Regions from separate parts of the Desulfovibrio sp. Fe33 genome, predicted to be linked through region 3. Evidence: predicted binding sites of a transcription regulator. Region 3 holds the regulator's gene; each other region holds the start of a gene.
The links. Region 3 encodes sigma-54, which starts transcription at its own class of promoters, with help from an activator protein. Its sites were predicted from a motif close to CTGGCACGGNNNNTGCTT; they were not measured.

Region 1: a site for sigma-54 is predicted at 3,120-3,137, ahead of flgB (flagellar basal body rod protein FlgB). Genes of this name have one in related genera too.
Region 2: a site for sigma-54 is predicted at 3,037-3,054, ahead of PSN43_RS00900 (THxN family PEP-CTERM protein). Genes of this name have one in related genera too.
Region 4: a site for sigma-54 is predicted at 1,934-1,951, ahead of PSN43_RS05935 (THxN family PEP-CTERM protein). Genes of this name have one in related genera too.

The regions. Positions count from the first base shown of each region.
Region 1 is NZ_JAQKGU010000005.1:170,855-176,265, reverse strand. Features, by position in the region: gene fliG (flagellar motor switch protein FliG) at 1-196, opposite strand, end outside; gene fliF (flagellar basal-body MS-ring/collar protein FliF) at 200-1,792, opposite strand; gene fliE (flagellar hook-basal body complex protein FliE) at 1,845-2,174, opposite strand; gene flgC (flagellar basal body rod protein FlgC) at 2,192-2,632, opposite strand; gene flgB (flagellar basal body rod protein FlgB) at 2,633-3,043, opposite strand; gene PSN43_RS09040 (tetratricopeptide repeat protein) at 3,476-4,039, shown strand; gene PSN43_RS09035 (IMP cyclohydrolase) at 4,503-5,099, shown strand.
Region 2 is NZ_JAQKGU010000001.1:181,735-187,145, forward strand. Features, by position in the region: gene PSN43_RS00885 (glycosyltransferase) at 1-523, shown strand, start outside; gene PSN43_RS00890 (universal stress protein) at 625-1,044, shown strand; gene PSN43_RS00895 (substrate-binding periplasmic protein) at 1,078-1,893, shown strand; gene PSN43_RS00900 (THxN family PEP-CTERM protein) at 2,125-3,003, opposite strand; gene PSN43_RS00905 (glutamine synthetase family protein) at 3,409-4,752, shown strand; gene PSN43_RS00910 (thioredoxin family protein) at 4,848-5,078, opposite strand; gene PSN43_RS00915 (permease) at 5,101-5,411, opposite strand, start outside.
Region 3 is NZ_JAQKGU010000003.1:62,188-67,598, forward strand. Features, by position in the region: gene lptC (LPS export ABC transporter periplasmic protein LptC) at 1-470, shown strand, start outside; gene PSN43_RS05390 (LptA/OstA family protein) at 511-1,314, shown strand; gene lptB (LPS export ABC transporter ATP-binding protein) at 1,315-2,040, shown strand; gene rpoN (RNA polymerase factor sigma-54) at 2,278-3,687, shown strand; gene hpf (ribosome hibernation-promoting factor, HPF/YfiA family) at 3,724-4,263, shown strand; gene PSN43_RS05410 (PTS sugar transporter subunit IIA) at 4,266-4,715, shown strand; gene rapZ (RNase adapter RapZ) at 4,734-5,411, shown strand, end outside.
Region 4 is NZ_JAQKGU010000003.1:167,469-172,879, reverse strand. Features, by position in the region: gene PSN43_RS05940 (HlyD family secretion protein) at 1-776, opposite strand, end outside; gene PSN43_RS05935 (THxN family PEP-CTERM protein) at 1,055-1,906, opposite strand; tRNA gene PSN43_RS05930 (tRNA-Met) at 2,684-2,760, opposite strand; gene PSN43_RS05925 (undecaprenyl-diphosphate phosphatase) at 2,854-3,645, opposite strand; gene PSN43_RS05920 (hypothetical protein) at 3,781-3,963, shown strand; gene lptF (LPS export ABC transporter permease LptF) at 3,973-5,139, shown strand; gene PSN43_RS05910 (LptF/LptG family permease) at 5,136-5,411, shown strand, end outside.

The DNA of each region.
Region 1 (5,411 bases), on a different contig from region 3:
CGTATGCCAGGGCCTCGTTGTATTCCTTGAGGACTTCCAGCACCTCCTCCTTGGGAATGGAGTCGGTTTCGAGCATGGCCTTGGACACGGCGGCGATTTCGTTGCGCTCCATGCGCTTGAACACCTCCGCCGTGAACTTCTCGCCCAGGGCGAGGAGCACGATGGCCGTTTTCTGGGGGCCGCTAAAATCTGCCATGTCTTATGCCTCCTGGGTGAGCCAGGTCTTGAGCAGGTGGACCGCCTGATCGATATTTTCGTCGGACAGTTGAATCGCGTGATTCTTGGCGTTTTCGAGCCGCCTGGACGTATCCAGGGCTTCCTCGTCCATTTCTTCCTCTTCGAGGGCCAACCGTTCGGTGCCGGGCAGCCCCGCCATCTCCTCGATCTCCTGTTCGGCGATCCTGGGCCGGATCAGGGCCATGACCACCGGCCGGACGACCAGGATGAGGAAGAGGAAGATCAGCAGGCCGTTGAGGAACGGCTTGCCCAGCCGCTGGGCGTATTCCAGCATGGTCCGCATGAGGGAGTCGCCGTCGGCCAACTGCGGTTCGCCGAAGGAGATGTTGCTCACCTCGATGGTGTCGCCGCGCTGCGAGTCGAAGCCCACCGCGTTTTCTATCAAGGTGCGGATACGGTTGATTTCCTCGGCGGATCGGGGCGCGTAGACCGCATTGCCGTCGGCGCCCGTCTCCCACGTCCCGTCAACGATAACCGCAACGGTCAGGCGTTTCAATTCCCCGACGGGGGTAATAATATTTTCTTCCTGCCGGTTTATCTCGAAGTTGGTGGTCCTGGACTCGCGTGTGGAATCCTGTGTGGTCTGGGTTCCGGTGAAGCCGTCGCCCCGGAAATTGACGTCGGGCTCGCCCCCGGCCAGCGAGGCAGCGCCTTGCGTGGTCTCTTCATTGCGGGTTTCGGAGCGGACCACGGAGCCGTCCGGGTCGTAGGTCTCCTTGCGCACGGTGCGCTGGCTGAAATCGAGGTCGGCGTTGACGCGGGCGATGACCTTGTCCGGGCCGACGGCGGGGCCGAGGAGTTCGAGAATGCGGCGTTGCAGCTTGCCTTCCACATCCGCCTTGTAGAGGAGTTGGGCGTTGGACATGGCCAGGCCGGAGGTCTCGTCCTCCGGGGTGTACAGGGGGTGCCCCTTCATGTCCGTGACCGTGATGTTCTTGGGCTCAAGGCCTTCCACGGCCATGGACACCAGATTGACGACGCCCTTGACCTCGTCGGGCTCAAGCTTGCCGTCGCCCTTGAGTTGCAGGACGATGGACGCCGACGGCGCTATCTGGTCCTCGATGAACAGGGACTTCTGCGGGATGACCAGGTGGACACGGGCTTTGTCGACGAGGGGAAATTCCGTGATGGTGCGGGCCAGCTCGCCTTGCAGGGCGCGCTGGTAGTTGACGTGCTGCACGAAGTCGGTCTGGCCGATCTGCACTTCGTCGAAAATTTCAAAGCCGATGCCCTGGCCGTGCAGGTTGCCTTCTCCCGCCACCTTGAGCCTGAGCTCGTACACCCTGTCCGCCGGGACCTTGATGGTCCGGCCGTTGTCCTCGAGCTTGTAGCTTTCCTTCTGGCCCTGGAGCAGGGCCACGATCCTGGATGCGTCCTCGGGGTAGAGGTTTGTCATCAGGACCCTGTAGTCGGGCTTGTTCATCCAGTAGATCATCAGCGCGAAGGAAACGATCACTGCGGCGGCCAATCCACCGATGAGGATACGTTGGGACGCGGTGCGGTCTGCCCAGAGACCCTGTGCTTTGGACCAGTATTCGGCGACGAACGGAGGCATCTTTCTATTCTCCAGCTTGCGTTGGCTGTGTTGCTACGGGTTGCGGCGACGCCTAGAACGGCATCTGCATGATTTCCTTGTACGCCGACATGACCTTGCTGCGGACGGCGCCGGTCATCTGCATGGCCATGCCCGCCTTCTGCATGGCGATCATCAGCTCATGCACGTTCTGGCTCTTGCCGGATGCGAATTCCTCGATCATGACCTTCTTCTCGCTTTGCAGGTCGTTGACCTTGACGAGGGAGGACTTGAGGGTGTCGTTGAAGCTCCGGACGGGTTCCTGGGGCTTTTTGAGGCTCTCGGAGACCGTGGAATCCACCGTGCGGCGGCGGAGGTCCATGGCGCTCTGATACGCGTTGATGGCGACGCTCTTGACGACCATTTGCTATCTCCTTTTCCCTAGCCTTGTCCGATGACGAGGGCTTTCTGGAACATTTGCTTGGCCGCCTGGATCGTCTGGACGTTGGCCTCGTATCCGCGCATGGCCTGCATCATGTTGGCCATTTCCTCAACCACGTTGATGTCCGGATAGAACACGTAGCCCTGGTCGTTGGCGTCGGGATGGTCAGGCTCGTAGACCTGCTTGAAGGGCCGCTGGTCGGCGGTCACTCCCAACACCTTGACTCCTTCCAGGTTGCGGTTGAGCTGGTCCTGCATGGCCTGGTCGAAGGGCGAGTAGACCGGGGTCGCCTCGAAGGAGACGGATTTGCGCTGGTACGGGCCGCCTTCGGCCGTCTTGGTGGTCCGGATGTTGGCCATGTTCATGGAAATGACGTTGAGCTGCGCCCGTTGGGCCGTGAGGCCGGACGCGCCGATGTCCAGGGCTGTCATGATATCCATTTACTTGCTCCCTTCCTGAATGACCTTGCCCATGCCGTCGAAACTTTTTTTGATGACCGAGGCCAGGGCGTTGTACATCATGGTGTTCTTGGCGTTCGTGGCCATTTCCTTGTCCAGGTTCACGTGGTCCATGCCGTAGACCTCGCGCGCCCGGAAGTCGTCCAGCCCTTCGCCCTTGAAGCCGTCGGGATCGAAGGTTGCGGGAAGATGGGACCCCTGAGTGCGGGTGAGCTTGCCAAGGGCGTTCTGGTTCAGCGCGTCCTGCAGGCGGCCTTCGAATTCGAGGCTGCGGGCCCGGTAGCCCGGCGTGTTCACGTTGGCGATGTTGCCCGTGACGACATTTTGACGTTCCAGGCGCAGGTCCATGACCTTTGCCGTCAGGTTGAGCTGGTGCTCGAAAAGTCCTCGCATTTCTTGATCCTCCTGCATTCGCGTAACCGTGGCCGTCCCGTGGGGGCATGATTTTCCGCCGGGACCGAAAAAGAGTAAGCAACTCCCGTTCCAAACGAATAATATCCTGGAATAATTCAAGATATATAAAATGTTGGAGACGGCGCGTCAGAGTTGCGGACAAGGGGACGGCCGCCGGCGCGTCATTTTGGCGGAAACAGAGGTAGAATCTTCCCTCCGGCCCCTCGTGGGGGAGGAGAAATGGAGGGGGCGCGGTTAGGCGTATGCCGTAAAATATGATTTTTTACAGTGGGTTATAGTTTTATCTTTGCAATGGCCTGTTGTGGCGGAATCAGTTGTTGGCACATTGATTGCTAGATCGGTTTCGGCCGAATCGGCCAAGGAGATTTTTTCAGCCCGGCCCTTCGGGAAAAGGAGAAATGGAGGGGAACTATGAGTGGTCATCTGGATTACGAAATCAACAAGGAACTCGGCGAATGCTACCTGTTCATGGGTGAGCTGGACAAGGCCGAGGAGTATTACAAGAAGGCCGTCGGTTCCAACGGCGTCCATCCCGACCCGTATCTCGGCCTGGCTACCGTCGCTGTCCAGCGCGGCGATTTGAAGAACGCCGAGATCATGTACCGGAAGGCCCACAAGATCGAGCCTTCCGACAAGAGTCTTTCAGGGATCGGACTCATTCTCATGGAGAACGGCGGCAAGGAAGAGGCCTTCTCCCTGTTTGTCGAGGCCGTCGGCATGAACCCCGAGAACATGGTCGCCCTGTTCAGCCTGATTCGGCTCGGCCATGAGCTGAACCGTCTCGGCGAGACCATCCCGCATCTCGAAAATTACCTTGAAATCGATCCGGCCAAGCATGAAGTGCGCTATTCTCTGGCCGGATGCCTCGTTTGTGCCGGGCAGACCGAGGCGGCCGTCAAGCAGCTTGAGATCATCCTCGAAAAGGATCCCGAGCACGCCGCCGCCAAGGAAATGCTCGACCAGATCAGGTCCTGATAAAGGTCTCCCCTCCCGTTGATTTCCCGTCCCGCAGCCTTTTGCCGCGGGGCGGGAGGTCAGCCCTCAGGGCGTCGAGACGCTCGTCGGCCGCGTGAAGACGTTTCCCCGCCCGGGGATGTCCAGCGTCGGTCCTTTCCGCTTTCCGAGTTCAGCGGCGGCCCTGCCTGGGGCTGTTCGCCGTCCCCTTTATTCCGTTCCAACGTCAGATGGTCACGTTGCTTGTTCATCGTCCTGCAATGATGGGCTGTTGAGTGTTTTCCGCCCGTTCACCCGTTTCGGCGAGGGCGGCTCGGTTTTGGTTTTTTTGCAGTTTTTGCCGTCGGGAATCAAAGTTTTTTGAACAGCTGTGGAAAAACTCCGGTCCATTGCGCTGATTTTCGCCGGAAACCGTGGCCTTCCGCGCCTTGCCTTTGGGCAACAAATCTGGCACAGGCTCACAAAACATCAAGTGAGGTTTGCGATGAATCTGTTGCCTGTTAAGAGAGCTATTCTTTCAGTGACCGACAAGACCGGTCTTGCCGAGTTCGGCGAGTTCCTGGTTGAGCAGGGGTGTGAACTGGTGTCCACCGGCGGCACCAAGAAGATGCTGCAGGGCGCCGGGCTGCCCGTCACCTCGGTGTCCGACGTCACCGATTTCCCCGAAATTCTCGGCGGCCGGGTCAAGACCCTTCACCCGCACATCCACGGCGGCATCCTGGCCGACAAGGATGACGAGGCGCACATGGAAACCCTGCGCGATTTCGGCATCGAGCCGTTCGACCTGGTTTGCGTCAACCTGTACAACTTCGCCGACGCCGTAGCCAAGGGCCTGGACCTCAAGGCCGCGGTGGAGCAGATTGACATCGGCGGTCCCACCATGTTGCGCGCCACCGCCAAGAACTTCCATTCCATCTGCGTGGTCCCCGATCCCCAGTACTATGAGACGGTACGCCAGGAGATCGAGGAGCACGGCGGCCTGACGCTCGCCTTCCGCAAGGAGATGGCCACCCTGACCTTCAGGCTGACCAGCGAGTATGACGCCATGATTACGAAGTACTTGAGCGAGAACGACGCCTAGTCGCAGTTTTCGCCCCGCCGCGCGGCATCAGGGGGATTGCCGCGCGGCGGAAGTGAGTGCATAATCGTGCCGCGGTTCAGGGAGCGGAGGCCGGAGCGGCGCAATTTGCCGGACATCCGGCTTCCGCTCCCTGAATCGTACTGGAAGGGGAAGAGCTTCGGCGTTGGGCCGAAGTCGAATATTTCCGCGTAAACAGGGGAGCGTCGTCATAGCCCAGAAACCCAAGGGCAACCTGCAAGGGTTGAAGCCCAACCATGTAAAACGGCTGTCAAGGCTGTATCAGCGTCAGTTCCCGACCACCGGTGTCTATAC
Region 2 (5,411 bases), on a different contig from region 3:
CCTCGGGCATGAGGTCAACGCCGTGGCTCCGGCCGGGGGGCCGGACGTCGCCGACGGTTTCGAGTCCCTGGGCGCGGAATACGCCATGTATCCCCTCGCGCCGGGCGGACTGACGCCGGTGAGCGACATCGGCACGCTGCTTCATCTCAAGCAGGTCCTGTTCCGCATCCGGCCCGATCTGGTCCTGTCCGCGGGCCTCAAGCCGATGGTTTACGGCTCCCTGGCCGCGCGCATGGCCTGGGTGGGCGAGGAGAAGAAGGTCTTCGCGTTGGCGGACGGGCCGGGGACCGCCTTTGCCGACGGCGGGCTCAAGGGGCGGCTGTTCTCCGCTCTGGCCAAACCCATGCTCCGGGCCGGGTTTCGTTCCTGCGACGGAATATGCTTCCGCTCCGGCCGGGCCGAGTCCTTTTACCGCGATCTCGGCGTGCTCCAGCCGGACGCGCGGACCGTGGTCGTCGATGGCGACGGACCGGAAAGGGACCCCGCCGTGCTCGCCTTCATGGGCCTGACATCGATCGATTGATTGTACAATCGTGTTGGCAGCGCCTGGCTCCATGGTGTAGCCTTGGGTCGCGTGCTTCATTGAAGGCGCGCCCTGAACGCCAAATGCAAAGGAGCGGACTCATGAACATTTCCCGAATTCTTCTTCCGGTCGACGGTTCGCGGCTGTCCGATGCGGCCGCCGACATGGCCATCGAGCTGGCCGGGAGCGGGGGGACCGTCATCCTGCTCAACGTGCGCCGGACCGTGCCCACGGCCCTGGGGCAGCCCAACGCCAACGAACTGCTCGAATACCTGAACCGGAACGCCGAGGACATCATGGCCCATTACCGCGCCAGGCTGTCCAACGCCAAGGTGGATTTCCAGGAGCTGGTCGTGGGCGGGGACGTGGCCGACGTCATCGCCAACGTGGCCGACAATGAGCGTTGCGACGTCATCGTCATGGGCTCCAAGGGCAAGTCCGACCTGGAAGGCCTGTTCCTCGGCTCCGTCACCCACAAGGTGCTCCAGATCACGTCCAAGCCCGTGCTGGTGGTGAAGTAGTCCTGCGGGCTTTCCCGCGCAGGCTCGAAGGATATGCCGACAATGGATGGGAAATTCAGCCTTCGGGGGCGTTGCCTGGTCTGCCTTTTGGCCTGTTGCCTGTTTGCTCCGATCTTGTGGCCGCGTCCGGCGGCCGGATTGGAGCGTGTGGTGGCGGTTTCGGATAGCTGGATGCCCTACACCGGTGAGCCTAATTCCAACCGGGAGGGCTACGCCGTTGAGGTCCTGCGTTCCGTGCTCGAAGAGCGGGGATTCAACGTGGAGTACCGCGAGCTGCCCTGGAAGCGGGCGATGCATGAGGTGTTGTCGGGCCGGGCGGACATTCTCGTCTGCGCGACCCGGGACAATCTTCCCGAACTCGTGTTTCCCGGGACCCCTTTGGGGCGGGCCGACCTGTGCTTCTTCACATTGGATCGGGATTGGCGGTTCGCCGGTCCCGATTCCCTGGCCGAAGTGGTCACCGGATTCGTCCAGGGCTACGATTATCCGCAGTGGTTCGAGGATGACTTGGGCCGCCACCCCGGCCGGTTCCACGCCCTGCACGGCGGGGACGCCTTTGCCCGAATGCTGGCCATGCTCGCAGAGGGCCGCGTCCAGACCATTCCCGGTTGCAGCGCCGTGGTCGATTATTACGCCCGGCTGGCCGGTCTCGAAGGCAAGGTATACATGGCCGGGTGCAGCCGGGACGGCTGCCATGAGCTGTATTTCGGCCTGTCTCCGGCCAACCGTCCACGGTCTGTGCTCCTGGCGGGCATACTGGACGAGGGAATGCATATTATGCGCACCACCGGCCAGCTCGATCATCTGCTCCTCAAGTACGGCCTCAAGGATAGGGTCGAGGTCCGCTGACCGGCCGCGAAGACGAAAGTCAGGCGTTGAAAGCCGCTTTGCTGCGATAGCCGGGTGATTTCGCCTCCGGCGGGCAAGGGCTCGCACCCTTGCATCCCATATATGCGCCTTCGGCGCGGTTTTTTTCCCTCTTGGGGGCGGCCTGCCGTGAAAGCGGGGAGGTAAAATGATAGTCCATAAAAAAACCCCGCATCCGAAGATGCGGGGTTGTAGTTGGCAGTCCGGTTGGCGTTACTGGCGCATACGGCGGCTCACAAAGGCCAGGCCGACGAGGCCGAGGCCGAGGATGGCAAAGGTGGACGGTTCCGGAGTGGGAACCGGGCCGTTGGAGACAACGGTCAGCGCGGAGCCGGCGTAGGTGGTCGCGTCTTCCACGGTGGTCCAGCCAAAGAGGTTGAACTCCGGATCGGCGACCCATCCGTTCTCAAAGGCCCACCATAGGAAATTCCGATAAGTCACTTCCCCATAGCCCATGTCTTCAAGGGTTTGCAGCACGGTAGAGCCGTTGTAATCCATTCCCGCCAGGCTCTCCATGTCGAGCAGGCCGAGGCCGCTCGTGAAAGCGAAGGTGTAATTATACCCCATGTAGGTAAAGTCCTCAACAGAGGCTTCGGGGTTGACCAGGACAAACACATCGTTGTTGCGCGCAGGGTTGAAGGGGTGGCTGTTGTCGGTTTCAAAGAACATGAATTCGAGAACAGTGTTGAAGGAGGCCTCGGAACCCGTGACCGGGTCGATCCCCTGCAACGTCAGGTTGGCGGCCATCATGCCGCCTTGGAGGAAGTAGTCTCCGCGAATGGACCTGTTGTCGTGATACATGTGGTTTTCGATTTCGGCGGTGGCGCCGGTGTTCAACGTGCCGGTCTTGGTGATGAAGCCGATGGAGCTTTGGCCCTCATCGCCCCAGCTCAAGGAGTTCACGACTTCTCCCGATCCGTTGGTAAAGCTGCTGGAAGTGAGGCCGTCCTGAGTGCCTTCCTGGTTCCAGTAATCATAGAATTCGTAGGAAATCGTGTATTCCCACTGGGTGATCTGAGCGGCGGAAGCCGGGTTTGCACAAAGTATGGCCAGGCATAAAGCCATGAAAATCTTGAAGGGGGCGGATGTCATTGCGAGTTCTCCTGCATGTTTTTGCACGGCCATTAGCATAAGACATGCCAGAAGATAACACCTTGAAATAGAAAGCTTTATTATAAAACAAAAGCTTGGCAAATTTATTTTGTGTAAATATTATCGACAAGTTGCGTCTTTTTTTAACACTTTTCACCCAACGCAAGGGAGCGCCCAGGCCCACCGTATTCCCCGCACTCCCTGTCGCGCGGTTTTTGCGGCCCGGCCCGGCCTTTCCGCGCCGGAAACGATTTTCGGGACATTTCTGTTGATGCCGCACCGAAAAAATGGGTAAACATCTATCCATATCATTGTGCAAAGCACCGGCATTGCCCGTTTCGGCCGACGGCCGCGCACAGCGGGGCGAACGGCCTGTTGCTCCAACATTCAAACCGGAGGAGTCTTATGAGTATCCCTGTTTTCAATTGCAAAAACGCGGACGACGTGATGAAGGCGGTCAAGGATTACAACGTCAGCTTCATCCAGTACTGGTTCGTGGATATCCTCGGCACCCTCAAGAGCTTCCAGATCACTCCCAACGAGCTTGAAGCCTCCTTCGAGGAAGGCATGGGCTTCGACGGTTCGTCCATCCTCGGCTTCTGCCGCATCGACGAATCCGACATGGTGGCCATGCCCGATCCGACCACGTTCCAGATCTGCTCCTGGCGGCCCGCCGAGAAACCCGTGGCCCGCATGTTCTGCGACGTGGTCAATCCCGACGGCACGCCGTTCGAGGCCGACTCCCGGTTCGTCCTCAAGAAGGTCATGGCCCAGGCGGCCGAGAAGGGCTACACCTTCTACGTCGGGCCTGAGCTCGAATTCTTCCTCTTCGCCGACGACCAGGACACCGAGACCCTGGATTCGGGCGGATACTTCGACGCGCCGCCGCTCGACCTCGGCAACAACATCCGTCGCGACATCATTTTCGCCCTGGACGCCATGGGCATTCAGGTCGAGTACTCCCACCACGAGGTGGCCCCGTCCCAGCACGAGATCGACCTGCGCTACCAGGAAGGCATGAAAATGGCCGACACGGCCATGACCTATCGCGTGGTGGTCAAGGAGACCGCCCGCAAGTTCGGCTGCTACGCCACCTTCATGCCCAAGCCGATCTTCGGCGAGAACGGCTCCGGGATGCACGTCCACCAGTCGCTTTTCAAGAACGGCCGCAACGTCTTCTACGACGCCAACGACGAATACCATCTGTCCGCCGAAGGCAAGTCCTACATCGCGGGCATTCTCAAGCACGCCCCTGAATTCGTCTGCGTGACCAACCAGTGGGTCAACTCCTACAAGCGGCTGGTCCCCGGCTACGAGGCCCCGGTCTACATCGCCTGGGCGCGGCGCAACCGTTCGGCCCTGGTCCGCGTGCCCATGTACAAGCCCGGCAAGGAGAACGCCACCCGCATGGAGCTGCGCTGCCCGGATCCGGCCGCCAATCCGTATCTCTGCTTCGCCGTCCAGTTGGCCTCCGGCCTCAAGGGCATCGAGGAAAACTACGTTCTGGCGGACCCGGTTGAAGAGGACATCTTCGCCATGAACGACCGCCAGCTCAAGCGCAACCGGATCAAGGCGCTGCCCGGCTCCCTCTACGAGGCTGCCATGAACCTTCAGAGGTCCACGCTGATGAAGGAAATCCTCGGCGAGCACCTGCATTCCGCCCTGGTCGAGAACAAGCTGGCCGAGTGGGACGAATACCGCACCCAGGTCACCGAGTACGAACTCGACAAGTACCTGCCCATTCTGTAGGCGGCCTCCAGCGATAATTGAAAACCCCCGTGAGCGCAGGCTCACGGGGGTTTTTCATTTGAGCGGCCGGGAAATGGGCCGCAAACGGCTTGGCGCTATTCCAGCCAGCCGAGGACTTCTTTCTTGGACGGGGCCTTGCCCACCACCTTGACCTGGCCGTCGATGACCACGGCAGGAGTGGAGAAAATGCCGTATTTGGCGATCTCCTGGAAGTCCTTTACTTTTTCGATGTCGGCGGCGACGCCCGCTTCGGCAACGGCTTCGCGCACGGTTTTTTCGGCCTGTTCACACTTGGGGCAGCCGGGCCCCATGACCAGAATCTTCATATTTTTGCTCCTATGGAATCGGTTAAATAACGGTGTTGAAGAGATAGCCCACGATCAGGATGCCGCAGCCCACCACGGCGATGAAGGCCGCGATGAGGCGAGGCTTCAGGACCTTGCGCAGAATGACCATCTCCGGGAAGGAGAGGGCGATGACGGACATCATGAAGGCGAGGGTGGTGCCGAGGGCGGCTCCCTTGCCGAGCAGGGCTTCCACCACCGGGATGATTCCGGCGGCGTTGGTGTACATGGGGATGCCCAGCAGCACGGAGAGAGGCACGGACCACCAGGATTCGCTGCCCATGATCGAGGCGAGCCATGCCTCGGGCACGTATC
Region 3 (5,411 bases):
TCGCCGACGCCGATATTTCAGCCGAGGACATCGAACTGGTGCAGGGCAAGCAGGGGAGTCTGGACTGGAAACTCCTGGCCAAGAGCGCGAAATATAATCAGGAGCTCGGTGTCATTGCCGTGGAATTCCCCCAGCTCACCGCCTTTTTCGGCGATGACCGCCAGGAGGTCTATGTCCAGTCCGAGCGCGGCGAGGTGGACCAGGGAAATGACAACCTCACGTTGTACGACAGGGTTCGCGGTCGATTCGGAGATCTGGCCCTGGACGCGCAGCAGCTTGATTATGTGGGGGCGATAGGTAAGGTGTACCTCAAGGGCGGCGTTTCGTTGCGTCGTCCCGACATGACCGTCCAGGCGAAGGCCCTGGAGATCGATCTTGTCACGAGACAACTGGTGGCCGCGGGCGGCGTGGAAGCGTTGCTGGCCCCCGAAGGGCTGGATGGAAGCCCTTTGCAAGACGACAAGGAATAAGACGTTGCTGAATACGGTTCGCCAAACGGTTCTTTTGCTGATGCTGGTTTTGCTCCTGGTTCCGGCAGGAGCCATGGCCCAGGATTGGGGTAATGTGTCCGAAGCCACTGTCAACCTCAATGTCCGCAAGGAGCCTGCGCCGGGTTCCGCTCATGTGGTCACCCTGACCAAGGGGGAGCGGGTGAGGACCGACTTTCCGCAAAATGGATGGGTGGCCGTATTCAAGCTTGAAGAACAGGAGCGGGACCTGTCCAAAGCCATCGGGTATGCCAACGCAAAATATTTCAAGACAGTCCAGGTGAAGAAGGCTGAGCCGACGCCCGCTGCCGCTCCGAAACTCGACTCCGGCGAAGGCGAGGTCAAGGCGCCTGTTGCCGTGACTCCGCCGCCCGCGCCGGTGCAGGTGGGCATTGATCCAAGCCGTGTGCCGGTAAAGATCACGTCCGATCGCATGACCTACGACGAGGCGGGCAAGATAATTTCCTTTGTGGGCAATGTGGTCGCCATTCACGGCGAGCTTACCCTTTGGGCCGACAAGCTTTCGGCCTACCTTCTGGCGAGCGGGCAGAGAAAATTCTCGGCCGACAGCATTGAGCGTATTGTCGCCGAGGGTAATGTCCGGGCGAAGAAGGGGAATACCGAGGGGACCTGCGGAAGGCTGACGTATATGGTCGGTCCGCAGCTTCTCAAGATGGAGCAGAATCCCAAATTGCAGGACGGTCCCAATTCCCTGACGGGCGAAGTCATCAATTTCCATATCAAGGACGACCGGTCCGAGGTCATCGGTGGCGAGCAGCGCGTCAAGGCCATCTTCATGACTCCCGGCAACGTGAAGGTGCAATAGATGGGCGAAGGTCTTCGCGCAACCAACCTGTCCAAGCGGTACGGCCAGAAAGAGGTCGTGCACGGCATCAACATTGAGCTTCACCCCCGGGAAGTCGTCGGTCTGCTCGGGCCAAACGGCGCGGGAAAAACCACGACGTTCTACATGCTTGTAGGCATCGTGCGGCCCAACACCGGAGTTGTGACCCTTGACGGGAAGGAGCTTACGGACAAGCCTCTGCACGAACGCGCGAGGCTCGGGGTGAGCTACCTCCCGCAGGAAAGCTCGATCTTCAAGAAACTGACCGTGCGCCAGAATTTGGAGATCATCCTCGAACAGACTTCCATGACTTCCAAGGAGCAGCGGGCCAGGGCGGACGAGCTGCTTGAGATGTTCACCATCACCAAGCTGGCGGATCAGGCGGCCATGTTCCTGTCCGGCGGCGAGCGCCGCAGGCTGGAAATAGCCCGGGCGCTGATCCTCGACCCACAGTTCATTCTTCTCGATGAGCCGTTCGCAGGTATCGACCCCATTGCCGTTATCGACATTCAGGAGATTATCTCCGTGCTCAAGTCCATGGAGATCGGCATCCTCATTTCCGACCACAACGTTCGGGAAACATTGAATATCTGCGACCGGGCCTACCTCGTTTACGAGGGTACGGTCATCCTGGAAGGTGCTCCGACCGATATCGTGAAGTCCAGCCGAGCCCGCCAGATTTACCTGGGCGAAGACTTCCGGCTCTAATCCAAAGACCGAATCTTTTTTTAGCTTTCTCGATTTACACCGTACCCAAAGGTTGGTACACTTTTTTCATGCCATATAGTGCCCGATGGATTGGCAGTAGAAACAGGATGTTATCACCATGGTGTTGCATCCTTTAATTCGTTGTGGCATAGTTCAATCGAAAGAAATGGCAGGCTGTGTAAAAAAATTTTCTTTATCCGTCAGCCGATAAACACAACCCTAAGTGAGTGACGAATCATGGGATTGGAACTTCGACAACAGCTCAAGCTCTCGCAGCAACTGGTCATGACGCCTCAGTTGCAGCAGGCCATCAAGCTGCTGCAGCTCTCCCGTCTTGAACTGTTGGAGACGGTGCAGCAGGAATTGTTGGAGAATCCTTTCCTGGATGAAACGGAAACGGAAACCGAGGTGCCCGACAAGACCGAGGTCCTGACCGAGTCCCAGGCGGAAGAGGAGTTGGTTCGGAACGCGGATTGGGAGAACTATCTCGGCGAATTTTCCTCCACTTCCAAGCAGGCGTTGTCACGCGACCTGGAAATGCCGGAAGAGGGTGTTTCCTTCGAGGCGCGGCTCGCTTCCAAGCCTTCCCTGGAAGGCCATCTCAATTGGCAGATGCGTCTTTCCAGCTTCACGGAAAGCGAGTTGGCGATTGGTGACGTCATTCTGGGCAATCTCGATTCCAACGGCTACCTTCAGGCTTCCATGGAAGAGATAGCCGCCATGGTTCAGGCTTCCGAAGAGGAAATCGAGAGCGTTCTCACCCGCATCCAGCATCTCGACCCGGTGGGAGTGGGGGCGCGCACTCCTCAGGAGTGTCTTCTGGTCCAGATGGAAGTCCTGGGCTATGACGATCCGATTCTTGTCTCCCTGGTGCAGGACCACTTGGAAGACCTGGAAAAGAACCGCTATAAGCCTCTCGCCCGCAAGTTCAAGATTTCCATGGAGGAGCTCAAGGATTATTTGGATTTGCTCCAGACCCTTGACCCCATGCCGGGCGCCAGCTTTTCCAGCACCGAGCCGCATTACGTAAGCCCTGATGTCTTCGTCTACAAATACGGTGACGACTTCGTCATCATCCTCAACGAGGATGGTATGCCCCGTTTGCAGATGAACACCTTCTACATGGATTCCATGAAGGGCGCTGCCGACAAGGAAAAGGAATATTTCCAGGAAAAGATGCGTTCCGCCGCATGGTTGATGAAAAGTCTGTACCAGCGGCAGCGAACCCTGTATAAAGTAGTCGAAAGCATTGTCGGATTCCAAAGAGCCTTTTTCGAGGAAGGCGTGACAAAGCTCAAACCCCTGATCCTCAAGGAGGTGGCAGAAGATATAGAGATGCACGAGTCCACCGTGAGCCGGATCACTACCAGCAAGTATGTTTCGACTCCTCACGGCATTTTCGAGTTGAAGTTCTTCTTCAATTCGGCCCTGGACCTCAATGACGGTTCCCAGGTGGGTTCGGAGAGCGTCAAGGCGCTCATCAAGCAAATGATCTCAGAAGAAGACACGAAGAAACCGCTCAGCGACGAGAGAATCGGCGAAATCCTCCAGGAAAAGCTGGAAGTGAACATCGCCCGGCGCACGGTCGCCAAATACCGCTCGGCCATGGGCATTCCTTCGTCTTCGAAACGCAAGCAGTATTTCTAGATTCTGCTTGCCGCAAACACAACCAGGAGGCAGCGTATGAACATCAGCTTCACTTTCAAGAATTTCGAGCCTTCCGATCACCTCAAGGGGTACGCGGAAAAGCGTTTTGAAAAGGTAGCAAAGTACGTTTCCGATGCGGAGGCAGATCTCCAGGTCAACCTGCTGGTCGATAAGTTCCGCCATAAGGCGGATGTGATCCTGAATTCGGATCGCATTCATATCTCGGCCTACGAAGACTCTGAAGACATGTACTCCACCATTGATATGGTCCTGGACAAGCTGGAAGCCCAGCTCCGCAAGATGCGGGAAAAGATGAAGAACCGCCCCAGACAGGCGCGTCCGAATAAAATGGTGCAGATGAACTACCTGTCCTTCGAGGACGGCAGCGGTTCCGCTCCCACCATCGTCGGCACCGATGCATACGAGCCCAAGCCCATGTCCGTGGACGAGGCCGCCATGCAGCTGGATGCCCTTGATAACGAGTTCCTGGTGTTTCGCAATTCGGAAACCGAAGGCGTTAACGTCATATACAAGAGAAAGAACGGCGATTACGGACTGATCGACCCCGGTAACTAAGCATGAAACTCAGTGACTACCTGGCGAAGGAGTTGATCCTTCCCGAATTGCAGTCCGAAGACAAATCGGACGTGTTGCATGAACTAGTCGCCCCCTTGGGCGAGCAATATCCAGAGATGGACACGGACCAGGCGGTCCGTGTCCTTCTCGATCGAGAAAGACTCGGCTCCACAGGCATCGGGGATGGCATCGCCATCCCGCACGGCAAGCTCGAGGACCTGGAGAAGGTTATCGTGGTCGTGGGGCGCAGCCGGAAGGGCGTGGAGTTCGAGGCGCTCGATCACAGTCCTTGCCATATCTTCTTCCTGGTGCTCGCGCCGGAACAGGTGGCGGGTATGCATCTGCGCGTCCTGGCCCAGATATCCCGCCTTCTCAAGGACGAGGAATTTCGCAAGGAGTTTCTTGCGGCCGAAGATCTCGAGGCCCTCTGGTCTCTCCTCAAAAGCGTCTAAATCGAAGGGTGGGCTCCTTTGACGTCGAACAATTCATTCCCCGTGGTCATCGTTACCGGACTTTCCGGTTCCGGCAAGAGTACCGCACTTCGGGTTTTTGAGGACCTCGGGTTCTTTTGTATCGACGGACTGCCGTCCGAGATGTCGCCCAAACTCGCCGATCTCATTCTCAAATTCGACACCAAATACCGTGGCCTGGCGCTCGGCATGGACCTTCGCCAGTTCGAGTTCGTTGACGGATGGGGACAGGCGTTGGAAGGGTTCCGGGAACTCGGCATCACGCCGCAAGTCCTTTTCCTTGAGGCTAAGATGGCCGAGTTGGTTCGCCGTTACGCCACGACTCGCCGTCCGCATCCGCTCGAGTGCCGTAATCTCGGGCTGGAACAGGCCCTTGAAAAGGAAAAGCAGCTCCTTGAGCCGGTGCGTTCCCAAGCCGCCCTGGTCTTGGACACCACGGACTATTCCATCCACGATCTGCGCAGGGTCATTCAAACCAAATGGTCGGCCCTGGAAGACGTGCGTATGGGGATGCGGGTGCACATCATCACCTTCGGCTTCAAGTATGGCGTGCCGTCCGAGGCTGATTTGGTCTTTGACCTCCGTTTTCTGCCTAATCCCTATTTCGACAAGTCGCTGCGCCCATTGTCCGGCATGGACAAGGCCGTGTCCGACTATGTCCTCGATAATCCCGCCGGG
Region 4 (5,411 bases), 110 kb from region 3:
CCATCGAAGTTGACAATGACCGTTTGTCCCGCTTGCAGCTTGCCCACCACGGTTTCCGGCACATAGAAGCGCACTTCGATGTTCTGGGGCGGCAGCAGGGAAACCACCGGCTGGCCGGCAGGGACCCATTCGCCCACCCGGAAGAGGGTGTCGAACACAAATCCTTCGACCGGTGCAACGGTGTGCTTTTGATCGAAACTCCATTGCGCCTGGTCGAGTTGCGCCCTGGCCTGGCGGACTTCGGACTCGGCCGCCAGAATGAGGTCGCTGCGTGCGCCCAGGCGGGCGGTCCGCAGTTCCGACTCGATTTCGCTGACGAGTTGCTGCTTTTGCTCGTAATCGCTTTCAGCCCGGTCAAGTTCTTCCTGGGAGATGGTCGCGGCGGCCACAAGCTTGACGCGGCGCTCATATTCGATCTTCGCCAGGGAAACGGAGGACTTTGCTTTTTGCAGCCGGGCCTGGATGGAGGCTATCTCCGAAGGTCTTTGGCCCTTGCGCAGATTGGCCAGATTGTCTTGGGCACGTTGCAGTCCGTGCGTCGCTTCGTTTACGGCCGCCTGTTCGTAATCGCGTTCCAACGTGAAAAGCGGGGCTCCTGCGGCCACGACCTGGCCTCGCTTCACTGCCAAGTCCTGGAGGGTGCCGCCCAGGCCCGCGGCCACATGAATGTATTCGCCTTCCACATACCCCTGAAATACGTTGGCGGGTTCATTGGAACATGCCGCCAAGAGAAGCAGAGTGAGGAAAATATGAATAAGGCGTGTCGCGTTCAGCATGATGCTCCGATTTCTTTGGTATATTTCTACCCTTGTTTTGAGGGAAAAACAATATGGCTCAGCATATTGGGACAAACGTCTGCTCGGATTCATGCGGTATGGCGGCGACTTTGGGGCGCAGTTTGAAGTTTGATAGATGACCATATGACGTGTCGTCTAGTCATGATGAGCCACTTTTAGCCGTGGGGAAAAGGGGCGGCGTATTGGGTGAAAGGGAAAAAGTAAAGCCCATGTATTGCTACATGGGCTTTGAGGGGGGGATTGGTCGATTGATGAAGCTATTGCTTGCGCTGCATCCTTCTGCCGACAAAGGCCAGGGTGGCGATGCCGAGACCGAAGATGATGAAGGTGGACGGCTCGGGAACGGGCGGGGTGCCGGTGACCGTCAGTTCGGAGTCGATCCAGGTCAGGGCGTTTTCCGCGGTTTCCCAACCGAAGTACAGGCCGCTTTCGGGGACGTAGTAGTAGGGGCTTTCTTCGTCGTGCAGCAGATCCAGCACGGAGATGTAGCCGCCGTCAGTGGCAGGAGGTCCCATGTACATGTTGCTCAGGCTGTCGGGATCCAGGGGATCAATGCCGCTGAGGAACGAGAAGGAGTATTCCCAATCATCATAGATGAAGGTCTGGGAAGCCGCTTCGGGGTTCAGCAGGATAAACACGTCGTTGGTGTTCGGGAAGAAGAAGTTGTTGGAAGTCTCGAAGAACAGGAATTCGAGAACGGTGGAGAAGGTGGCGACGGTGTCGGAGTAAGGGTTGTAGCCCTGCAGGGTCAGGGTCGCGCTCAGCTTGCCGCTCATGAGAGAGTCGGTGTCTGCGCTGATGACCTGGTTGTTGTGGTAGAGGTGGTCTTCGATGACGGTCGAGCTGTTGGTCGCTACGGTGCCGGTCTTGTCGTAGGAACCGACGGAGCTCCCTTCGGGGTGGGTCGCGTCGACGCCCCAGGTAAGGCTCCAGCCATCGGGGTTGTTTACCAAATCCATTCCTGCCTGAGTGCCCGCTTCGTTGGTGTAGTCGCTCAGCTCGTAGGAGAGCGAGTAGGTCCATTCATTGATGAAGGCAGCGTACGCAGGTTGCGTCACGAGCATCATCAGGAAGAAGGCTGCCAATAACTTGATCGAAATTTTCTTCATAACGGTCCTCCCATTTTTCTTGGGGATATGCACAACCTGTTCCATTTTTATAACTAACTGTATTATCGTAAATTATTATCGCTATTGTGGCCCTGTAAGAGCATATTTGGTGTAAATTATTCCGACATGAGTGGGCGTTGGTTTACACTTTTCAGGTATCGCATGTTCGGGACAATGGAAGCCGGTTTTAAGGAACTCCGGCTGTAGCGTGTTGACGAAGAGCCACTCAGAGGATGGTGTGAAATTGCAATGAGTTAATATGATTGATTGTTGTTTGGAAAATTCCTTGCTTTGGCAAAGAATAGGGACATGGGAAGATTGATCCTGTTTTTTCCAGAATCAAACTTATCGGGATTATCCCATGCGAAGAAGAAAGAGGGGGGTTCCTGACTCGCGAGAGGATTTTGATGTCCATCCAAGCCCTATTCGCTCATGGGAAGCCTTTATCGGCGCTTGTAATCTGCTGCAAATATAGACTTTATATTCAGTTGGTTATGCTGCCAAATACAGAGCGTCGAAATCTATTACATGCGGCCTGTTTTTTTGCGCGGAGGTTTATTCAGGCGGCGTGGGGGAAAATAATCAGTTGGATAAAGAATAGAACCTTCTTCGACATGCAGGATAGCCAAGGAGCATAGGCATGAGCTGAGAACAATATAGCCTGAATCTATTGGGGTATTTTCTGCGGCGGGCGCATGAAGCGCGTGCGGCCATAAGAAAAGGGAAAAAGAAAGTCCTTGAAACCTATTTGATTTCAAGGACTTCCAATTTCATTCGTGGTAGCGAGGAGAGGACTTGAACCTCCGACGCTGCGGATATGAGCCGCATGCTCTAACCAACTGAGCTACCTCGCCACGTTTGTTCCGTCGAAGCGGTCACAGTCTATAGACCGTCTTTTTGGGCTTGGCAAGTGGAAAATCCCTGTTTAGGCAAAAAAATGGAACATATTACAAAAACAGGAGAATCAAGGCGGCGAGGATAACGCGGTAGACTGCGAAAGGACGCAAGGTAAGCCTGCCGAGCAGGACAATGAATCCTTTGATCGCAAGCCAGGCTGAAATGAAGGAAACGATGAAGCCGATGAGCAGGAAAACAAGGTCGCTGCTTTCGAACAGTTTGTAGTTTTTCAGAAAATCGTAACCGGTTGCGGCGAACATGATGGGCACGGCGGCGATGAACGAGTATTCGGCGGCGACGGTTCGTTTTGCTCCCAGAAGCATACCGCCCATTATGGTGGACGCCGATCTGGAGAAGCCCGGCCACAGGGCCAGGCATTGGAACAGGCCGATGCCGAAGGCCATCTTCGGAGTGACCTCATCCAGGGAGTGGGTGACGGCGCGTTTGTTCATCCCTTCTACAATGAAAATGAGCGCCGCGCCCACGGCCAGGGCCACGGCCACGGTGAAGGGGGAGAACAGGAACTCCTTGATGTAGCCGTGCGCCAGCAGGCCGACGATCGAGGCGGGCAGGGACGTCAGGAACAGAAGCCAGAGACCGTATATTCCGGAAAACTTGCGGTTTTTGTCTGGGAAAAGCAGTCCCACGAAGCGGTCCCAGTACAGAACCACCACAGCCAGGATGGCTCCGAGCTGGATGACGATCTCGAAGGTTTCGGCTTTGGGCCCGGTGAAATCAAGGAGGTTGCCCGCAATAATCAAGTGCCCGGTGCTTGATATGGGCAGAAATTCCGTCAGGCCTTCGACAATGCCGAGAATGATCGCAACATACCAGGGTGCCATATGATCCTCAGGGGTAATGTGGGGTTGGAATGCGTATTAGGCTACGATCTAGACCAACTAACACCGTCTTGCAACCCCTCGTAAGCTGGTGTACTTCCTTTCGCTGAGAGTACGTTAAAAGACAGGAGCCTATTCATGACGACCGTAATGCCTCAAAGCGAATTGAACCGCAAAGCCGTGGCGTGGGTCTGCGAGATGCGGGACAACGGAGACGAGAGACCCCTCTCCGCTCTTATCGAGGAAGCGGGCGTCCGCTTCAATCTCGGCCCGAAGGATATGGAATTCCTCCTGCGTTTCTTCAAGGAAAACAAGGGCTGATTTCAATCTGTGAAGCTTCTCCAGCGCCAAATATTTTTCGAACTTCTCAAGCTTTTCGGCTTGACCGTATCCTGCCTGCTCGGTCTTATTCTTGTGGGTCGGATGCTTCAGTTGCGTTCGCTTTTTCTTTCGCAGAACATAGGCGTGCTGAATATTCTTCAGCTATTCTTTTTTCTGACGCCTTTTTTTCTGCTGCTGATAACGCCCATCGCCACAATGCTCAGCGTTTTCCTGACTTTTTTGCGCATGAGTTCGGACAACGAACTCGTAGCGCTCAAGGCCAGTGGGGTGAGTCTGTACCGGATGCTTCCCGCTCCTGTGCTTTTTTGCAGCTTGTGTACGCTGTTCGCCTTCTTCATTTCCTTCTGGGGATTGGCTTGGGGCATGGATATGTTCAAGACCAAGCTTTATCAGTTCGCCAAGACGCATTCCAAATTTGCCTTGCAACCAGGTGTGTTCAATAAGGAATTCCCAGGAATTACCTTTTACGCCCATCAGGTGGACAACGAGAAGGGCGAGTTGAAGTTCGCCTTTGTCCGCGACGATTCCGTCAAGGGCGTTTCCGTGGTCGTGGTAGCCCCGGAGGCCGAGATCGTCTCCAACCCGCAGGAGGCGAAAATTCATGTCGTCTTCCATAACGGCCGGATTTTTCGGCAGGATGGCGACGAACTGAACATTCTCCGTTTCGGCAAATACGCCATCAAACTCGACCTCGGAAAGCTGCTGAAAGGCTTCAACTTTGCCGAACAGAAGGCCAAGGACATGCCGTTCTTCCTTTTGCGGGACATCCGCAAGGATCACAGCCTGATGCCGAATGAGAGCGACCGCTTTTTCAGAAAGGTGGATACCGAGTACTACAAGCGGCTGAATCTGCCTATGGGATGTTTCGTCCTCGGCATGTTCGCCATTCCCATCGCCTCGGTTTTCAGAGGGTTGAAGCAGCAATACGGACTGCTTTTGGCTATGGGCCTGTTCATGGTCTATTACACCATGTTTTCCGTCGGCGTGAGCATGGGGGAATCCGGCTCGATTCCGCCACAGTACGGCATGTGGGCTCCGAATATCCTTTTCGTGTTCGTGGCTCTGTTCGGTATGCGCTACGCCAACCTGGAGCGGACGCCTTCGCTAGTCCACCGGCTGCTGCATCTGCGGTTGCGCAGGAGGGCCGAGGCGTGAAGATTGTCGGCGTTCTGAGCCGGTATCTCATCCGGCAGAATCTTTATCTCATGGCCATTTGTTTGGCCGTGGGCACGAGCCTTTATCTTTTGTCGGACGTGTTTGACCGGCTGGACGATTTTGTTCGGGCGGAATTGGGCGCGCAGACGATCCTGTTCTATTTCATAGTAAAGATACCGCTCATAGTTTCTCAGCTCATGCCCGCGGTGTTTCTTTTGTCCATGGTCATTCAATTGGGGATATTGACTCGATCAAGGGAGATGCTGGCCCTG